One region of the Providencia xihuensis genome, then DNA from elsewhere that is predicted to be linked to it. Evidence: predicted binding sites of a transcription regulator. Region 1 holds the regulator's gene; the other holds the start of a gene.

Region 1 (4,319 bases):
GAGACAGGTTTTTACTTGAAAGTGGGTGCAACCTGCGAGTATCGCTGTAGCGGCGGATCAGGGTGTTGCGATCGGCATCCAGAAACAATAGTTGTGGAGAGAAGCTAGCGGGTAATTTATCAATCGCTTCTTCAAACACTTCTGGATTGTCGGGCATATTACGCACGTCGATACTCACTGCTGCTGAGATGTTACGATCAGCCAGTGAATTGGCTAACTCTGGCAGTAATACGACTGGCAGGTTATCCACGCAATAGAAACCCATATCTTCCAGCGCACGTAAGGCAACGGATTTCCCCGAACCGGAACGGCCGCTGACAATCATCAGCACCATGAGCTTACTCCCTTTCGTTTCCTAATGATGTATTTCTTAATAAACTGTGTTTTGCATGTTTTTAATGATAAAAACCATAGCAATATCATTAATCTATAGCAAGACACATAAATTATCACTTACTCAGTAATAATACTATATAGTTCATCATCACTTTGTGCGCTACGCAGACGCTTACAGAATGTTTTATCGGCCAGCTTTTTGGCGATAAGTGAGAGCGTGTGTAAGTGCGTTTTGCATTGATCAGATGGCACAAGTAGTGCAAAAAGCAGGTCAACAGGCTGATTATCAATCGCATCAAAGGCAATAGGTTCTTCTAAATGCAAAAATACACCAACAGCATGGGAACTTTCGCTTTCATCTAACTTGCCATGAGGGATTGCAATCCCGCCACCAATACCCGTGGTACCGACTTTTTCTCTGGTTAATAACGCTTCAAATACCGTATTTTCAGGTAATTCCAATTCAACGGCAGCCAGCTCACTAATAATTTCTAGGGCTCTTTTTTTACTGGTGCACACAATATTATTACGTGTACAGGCTGATGATAAAACATCGTTTAACTGGATTTCTATATCACTATTCATTTTATTGTTCACTTAGGACTACAAAACCAGATGATGTATGCCACCATCTGGTTTGAAACATTCGTTGGCTAACGAATCAGCCACCTCAATGTATTAATGTTGTCTCAGTTTTTCTTTATGTTTGGTTAATTGGCGCGACAGTTTGTCTACCAGTAAATCGATAGCGGCATACATGTCATTTTCTTCCGCTGATGCATGGAGCTCCGCTCCATTGACTTGCACGGTTGCTTCAGCAATTTGCTGAACTTTTTCAACTTTCAGGACGACTTGGATACTGTTAATACGGTCAAACAGTTGCTCTAATTTACTGAGTTTTTTCTCAACAGTTTCACGCAGTGCTGGAGTAACTTCAATATTGTGTCCAGTAATCTGAAATTCCATACAACCTTCCTTATTTTATCAATTAAACCAGTTGTTTACGCTGGTTTGAGGGCGGAATAGATAACGATTCACGATACTTAGCAACAGTACGACGAGCCACTTGAATACCTTGCTCTGCCAGCATACTCGTCAATTTACTGTCACTCAATGGTTTTGCGGGGTTTTCCGCAGCAACCAGTTTTTTCACCAAGGCTCGAATCGCGGTAGAGGAGGCTTCGCCACCTGTATCCGTGCTTACATGGCTGGAGAAAAAATACTTCAACTCAAAAATGCCTCGTGGGCTGTGGAGAAACTTTTGAGTTGTCACTCGCGAGATGGTGGATTCATGCATGTCCACTTGATAGGCAATATCCGCCAGTATCATGGGTTTCATGTGTTCCTCTCCCAGCTCAAAGAATTCTTGTTGCTGTTCGACAATACAGGTCGCCACTTTTAACAAGGTTTCATGGCGGCTTTCTAAGCTTTTAATCAACCATTTTGCATCTTGCAGGTGGCTGCGAATATATTGTGTATCATCATCGCTAGCTGAACTATTTGCCATCGAAGCATAATGATTGTTAATACTGAGTTTAGGAATGCTATCTGTATTTAACTCAACTTGCCAGTGCCCAGCTATCTTTTTCACTAAAACATCAGGAATAACATATTCCGATTCACCTGTATTGATAGACTGCCCTGGCTTTGGATTTAATGCGAGAATTAAGTCGATAGCCGTTTTTAAAGCATCTTCCTTTAAACGCGTTAATTTACCAAGCTGCCTAAAATCACGGTTAGCCAGTAAATCAATATGGTTGGTAATGATTAACTTTGCTTCTTGTAGACCTTCCGTTTCTTTTGGGTAGAGCGAAAGCTGAATTAATAAACACTCTTTTAAATCTTGTGCCGCGACACCAAGTGGGTCAAAGTGCTGGATGCGTTTAAGTACCGCAATCACTTCTTCTAAACTAATTTCTGGATTATCAATCCCTTCATGTATATCAGAGATTGTTGTTGTGAGATAGCCAGAGTCATCTATGGAGTCAATAATTGCGGTGGCAATAGCACGGTCAGTATCCGTAAACGGCGTGAGATCCGATTGCCATATCAGGTAATCTTGCAGTGTCTGAGTGGTTTCACCTTGGTAAACAGGGAGTTCATCGAAGCTGTAATCGTTGCTGGTACCTGAAGGTGTTCCTGCTGTGTAGATTTCGTCCCAATCCGCATCAAGAGGAAGTTCTTCAGGCATGTCATTGTTTTCTAAGGCGTCTTTGGTATCGAGCTCACTGCTGTCTGTGGTGGCAAGGGAATCAATCGAGTCAGTTTCAGAACCTAACTCTTCTTGCTCAAGAAGCGGGTTAGTTTCCAACGCAAGTTGGATTTCTTGTTGAAGCTCAAGTGTAGAAAGTTGCAGCAGACGGATTGCCTGTTGTAATTGAGGGGTCATCGCAAGTTGTTGACTGACTCTGAGCTGCAAACTTTGCTTCATGAAACTGTTTTCTTCTCCCTAACAATAGAATACGACATACGGTTTATAACCGGAAACCTTCACCTAAGTATACACGTTTCACTTGTTCATTTTCCAATATCATGGTTGGTGTACCATGGGCAATCAGGTGACCTTGGCTGACAATATAGGCTCTTTCACACACATCTAACGTTTCACGGACGTTATGGTCGGTAATCAAAACACCGAGGCCATAGTCACGTAAATGTTGGATAATTTTTTTAATATCCAAGACAGAAATTGGGTCGACACCCGCAAAGGGTTCATCCAATAAGATGAATTTTGGATTAGCGGCGAGGGCCCTTGCAATCTCAACTCGGCGGCGTTCCCCACCAGAAAGGGATTGCCCCATGCTGTCGCGAAGATGTGTGATGCTAAATTCTTCCATTAACTCTTCAGCACGTTCTTTACGTTGGGAAGAGGTTAAATCTTCGCGGATTTCCAATACCGCCATCAGGTTATCATAAACGCTAAGGCGACGGAAAATAGAGGCTTCTTGAGGAAGATAGCCAATACCGCGGCGCGCACGTTCATGCAGTGGCAGTAAGCTGATATCTTCACCATCAATTAAAATTTTGCCCGCATCCCGCTGAACAATGCCCACAACCATATAAAAGGTGGTGGTTTTACCGGCACCATTTGGCCCTAACAGGCCAACAATTTCGCCTGATTTAACTTCAAGGCTGACATCTTCAACAACCTTGCGTTTTTTATAGGATTTAGCCAGATTCTCTGCGGTTAGTGTCGCCATAACGATTATTTACTCTTACCCGTAGTTGCTGATGAATTGTTTGCTGCTGGGCCTTTTTCTTGCAATTGCGCTGGCAAAATCACAGTAGTCACGCGCTTGCCTTTATCACTAAAGGCTTCCATTTGCTGTGTTGGCACAACATAGGTGATTTTGTCGCCTTTAATATTGCTGTCTAGCTGCTCTAAATACGCACCGCCCGTTAACGTGACGAGCTGTTTATCAACTTCATAACGCGCTTTGTTTGCATGGCCTTTAATTGGCTTGCCGTCATCTTGTAGCTGATAAAAGGTCACAGGGTTACCAAATGCTTCGATGACGATTTTATCGGAGTCGCTGCTTGGACGTGTTACAACCACTTTGTTGGCTCGAATATCAATTGAACCTTGTTTAATGATGACGTCATCGGTAAATGTGGTGACGTTCTTTTCTAGATCAAGGGATTGCTTAACCGAGTTAATTGTCATCGGTTGCTGGGTGTCACTTTTTAATGCCATCGCTGGGAGGCTAAGAGCCAAAATTGCACTGGCAACCGCTCCTTGAATAAAACGCTTCTTAGTTACTTGATTCATTTTGATGCTCTTCTGGTTGTAACACATAATGAGTTTTCACATCTTCGATTAATTCTGCGGTTCTAGTACGAAGATTTCCCTTCATTTTTAGACCAGTAGAATTAAGACCATGTCCAATAATGGTCACTTTATCGTCAGATGAAACGTCTTGTGTTGTCAAATTGACAACTGCACTTTCAGTTGTAATTCGTTGAATTTGCGACTCTTTCGTTAA
Region 2 (4,319 bases), 1.0 Mb from region 1:
TTCAACACGCAGTGCAACGTTGTGAACCAGTTCTTTATTCAGGCGGTCAAGGATCTGACGTGAAGTCACGAATTTACCTTCTTTACCGCAGAAAGGTGAGGTGTTAACACAGTAGAACATGCTAACTGTTGGCTCATCAACCGCTAACGCAGGCAGTGCTTCAACGCTACCCACTTGGCAGATAGTGTCAGAGATATTCAGTTCGCCTAAACCTGTCAGCGCAACGATATCGCCCGCTTCAGCTTGTTGTGAATCGATACGCTCTAAACCTAAGTGAGTCAGAACTTTACCAATTTTACCGTTGCGAGTGTTACCTTCGCTGTCGATAACAGTCACTTGTTGGTTAGGTTTAACCACACCACGTTTGATACGACCGATACCGATAACACCTAAGTAGCTGTTGTAATCCAACTGCGAAACTTGCATTTGGAAAGGACCATCGACATCGACTGCAGGTGGCGCAACATGCTCTACGATAGCTTCGTACAGCGGAGTCATGTCTTCAGCCATGTTTTCGTGCTCAAGACCAGCAATACCGTTTAATGCAGATGCGTAAACGATAGGGAAATCGAGTTGCTCATCCGTTGCACCTAAGTTCACGAATAAGTCGAATACTTGGTCAACAACCCAATCAGGACGTGCGCCTGGGCGGTCAACTTTATTGATAACAACAATAGGACGTAAACCGTGGTCGAACGCTTTTTGCGTTACAAAGCGAGTTTGTGGCATTGGGCCATCCATCGCATCAACAACCAGCAGCACACAGTCAACCATAGACATAACGCGCTCAACCTCACCACCGAAATCGGCGTGACCTGGGGTGTCTACGATATTGATATGATAACCATTCCATTGGATAGCGGTATTTTTAGCAAGGATAGTAATACCACGCTCTTTCTCCAAGTCATTGGAGTCCATAACACGCTCATCAACCGTTTCACGTTCACCGAACGTGCCTGATTGTTGCAATAATTTACCCACCAGTGTGGTCTTGCCATGGTCAACGTGAGCGATGATGGCGATGTTTCTTAAGTTTTGAATTGACAAGGATTTTTACCGTTTAATTGACAGGAAAGGAATATGCTTTTTGCGGTATTCTAATTACCCAAACATACTTTCTACGTTAATTTGCTGTTATTTTACACGTTTTTCCGCACAAGTGGAATAAATGTGAAACCCATCACTGTATAAAAAGTTTTTAACGAAAAAACATTCAGTTGCGTAACAGTACCAGATTCCCTCATAAAATAATGAGCATCATCTCTGCGAAACCACGAAGTGGCAGAATAATACGCTAAAAACTTAATATTAGCAGCCCAAAAAAAGAACAAAAAATAGACTTTCTTTCTTAATCGCTATTTTTAATGTCTTTTTGTGTTATTTAGATATATCTAAATTGACTAATTAGATATATCTAAATATAGTAAAGCCATAAAATGAATTCGATATATCTAAAGTTACAAACTAAGGAGTAACTATATGCTAATTAAATCTTGTCGTCATGTATATTATGCGCGCCATGACGAAAATCAGCGCGGCCACCACGATGGCTGTTGCCATGGCGAAGGTCGTCACGGGCACGGTGAAGGCCGTCATGGGCACGGACACGGCGAATGTTGCCACGGTGAAGGCCGTCATGGTCACAGTGATGAGCGCCAAAGAGGCCGCGGAAGAGGCAAAGGCCTGCGCCGTTTATTCGACCACGGTGATCTTCATATCATGGTGCTTTCATTAGTGGCGAAAAAACCGAGCTACGGTTATGAAATTATCAAAGATATTCAAGAAGCTTCGAACGGTCTTTATGTGCCAAGCCCAGGTGTTATTTATCCAACATTAACACTGTTAGAAGAACAAGGCTTTTTAGAGTCTCAAATTGTTGAGCGCAATCGCAAAAGTTTTACTATTACGCCAGAAGGCGCTGCGCACTTAGCACAGAATAAAGAAACAGAAGCGGTTATTGCTCGTAAGCTGGCGAAAGCACGTGATATGCAACAAGGCAGCAATTTAGCAGAAGACATTGAAATGGCAGTCAGCCGCTTTAAAGCCCTACTGCGCCACAAAATGGTTCTGAAACAATTGAATGAAGAACAAACGCGTCAAATTGCTTCCATTATCAATGATGCCGTAAAACAGATTGAAGAAGTGAATACCTTATTAACGAACAGTGATGATGAATAACACCTCCTCACTCATTAAATAATGTTTGCCAATTCAGCTTTGGGCTTATTATTAAGCACAAAGCTGGCTTTTTTCTCTACCCTTTTCTTTTTGCACCGAAACAGTGCAGCTCATCATCAAAAATGCACCAACTAAGTGCAAACTGTGACTATTTTTAACTCAATCGATTGACATTCTCTCGTAACAATCCGTATTTACTCTTCTTTTAAAAGTTGGCACGATTTTCGCTTATAGTATTTATAGTGAGCGAGCAACGTGCATTAATGTGATTAATCACCGCCGCCATGCCAGACAAACCAACAAACGCAAAATATGATGCGGTTTGTTGATTAGACCCGACCAGGAGAGCCGAGAATGTCCGCTGAACATGTTTTATCGTTAATTAAAGAGCACAATGTAAGATTTATTGATCTGCGTTTTACCGACACAAAAGGTAAAGAGCAACATATCACTATCCCTGCTCACCAAGTTGACGAAGACTTCTTTGAAGAAGGCCAGATGTTCGACGGTTCATCAATTGGTGGCTGGAAAGGCATCAACGAATCTGACATGGTACTGATGCCAGATGCATCTACTGCAATGTTAGACCCATTCTTTGCTGATGTGACCTTAATTATCCGTTGCGATATTTTAGAGCCGGGTACCATGCAAGGTTACGACAGAGACCCACGCTCCATTTCTAAACGTGCGGAAGATTTCCTGCGTTCAAGCGGTATCGCTGACATCGTGTTATTTGGTCCAGAACCTGAATTCTTCGTTTTTGACGATATTCGTTTCGGCAACAACATGCACGGCAGCTACTACCATATCGATGATATCGAAGCGGCATGGAACACTGGCACAAAATACGAAGGCGGCAATAAAGGCCACCGTCCAGCCGTTAAAGGTGGTTACTTCCCAGTACCACCTGTAGACTCATCACAAGACCTGCGTTCTGCAATGTGTACCACAATGGAAGAGATGGGCTTAGTTGTTGAAGCTCACCACCATGAAGTGGCAACTGCAGGCCAAAACGAAGTCGCCACCCGCTTTAATACGATGACCAAAAAAGCGGATGAAACTCAGATTTATAAATATGTTGTGCACAATGTTGCCCATGCATACGGCAAAACAGCTACCTTTATGCCTAAGCCATTAGTCGGTGATAACGGTTCAGGTATGCACTGCCACATGTCTTTATCAAAAGACGGCGTGAACCTGTTTGCGGGTGACAAATACGGCGGTTTATCTGAAATGGCGCTGTACTACATCGGCGGTATCATTAAACATGCTCGTGCGCTGAACGCATTTACAAACCCAACAACAAACTCATACAAACGTTTAGTTCCAGGCTTTGAAGCCCCTGTAATGCTAGCTTACTCTGCACGTAACCGTTCTGCATCTATCCGTATTCCTGTGGTTGCAAGTACCAAAGCACGTCGTATTGAAGTGCGTTTCCCAGACCCAGCAGCTAACCCATACTTAGCGTTTGCAGCGCAGTTAATGGCGGGTCTTGATGGCATTATCAATAAGATCCACCCAGGTGATGCAATGGATAAAAATCTGTATGACTTACCACCAGAAGAAGCAAAAGAAATCCCAACTGTTTCAGGTTCTTTAGATGAAGCACTAGCGGAACTGGATAAAGATCGCGAGTTCTTAACTCGTGGTGGTGTATTCACAAATGACGCTATCGATGCATATATTGAATTAACCCGTGCTGACATTCAACGTGTCCGTATGGCACCACACCCGCTCGAATTTGAAATGTACTACAGTGTGTAACACGCCGTTCCACTGATAGTCTTTGTTGCCGTGAAGCACTTGCCCCATCTTTTGATGGGGCCTTTTCTCTCTAAAACTGCACCAAAGAAACAAAAATCAAATATCGGTTGTTTGGTCTATCAGGTATAATGCACCAAAATAGTGCAGGAGTGACATGACATGAAAACCGAACATTTGCCAGCACCCGAACAAATCCTCGACTCCCTTATTAATAGCGTGCTTATTTTGGATTACGATTTGGTTATCCATTACGCCAATCATGCCGCATTGCAAATCCTAACCCAAAGTCAGCGCAAACTCTATGGGACTCCCCTTCCACTCTTATTTAGCTATTGCTCACTCAATGATGAATTAATGCTCAATAGTTTAAAAGAAGG

The links. Region 1 encodes sigma-54, which starts transcription at its own class of promoters, with help from an activator protein. Its sites were predicted from a motif close to GTTGGCACANNTTTCGCTNT; they were not measured.
Region 2: glnA (glutamate--ammonia ligase) is a predicted target of sigma-54. The motif match lies at 2,390-2,409, and genes of this name have one in related genera.

Annotation. Positions count from the first base shown of each region.
Region 1 is NZ_CP169565.1:3,738,064-3,742,382, reverse strand. Features, by position in the region: gene rapZ (RNase adapter RapZ) at 1-334, opposite strand, end outside; gene ptsN (PTS IIA-like nitrogen regulatory protein PtsN) at 454-921, opposite strand; gene hpf (ribosome hibernation promoting factor) at 1,015-1,302, opposite strand; gene rpoN (RNA polymerase factor sigma-54) at 1,325-2,767, opposite strand; gene lptB (LPS export ABC transporter ATP-binding protein) at 2,811-3,536, opposite strand; gene lptA (lipopolysaccharide ABC transporter substrate-binding protein LptA) at 3,542-4,105, opposite strand; gene lptC (LPS export ABC transporter periplasmic protein LptC) at 4,089-4,319, opposite strand, start outside.
Region 2 is NZ_CP169565.1:280,770-285,088, reverse strand. Features, by position in the region: gene typA (ribosome-dependent GTPase TypA) at 1-1,047, opposite strand, end outside; gene ACE2AL_RS01260 (PadR family transcriptional regulator) at 1,480-2,178, shown strand; gene glnA (glutamate--ammonia ligase) at 2,533-3,942, shown strand; gene glnL (nitrogen regulation protein NR(II)) at 4,102-4,319, shown strand, end outside.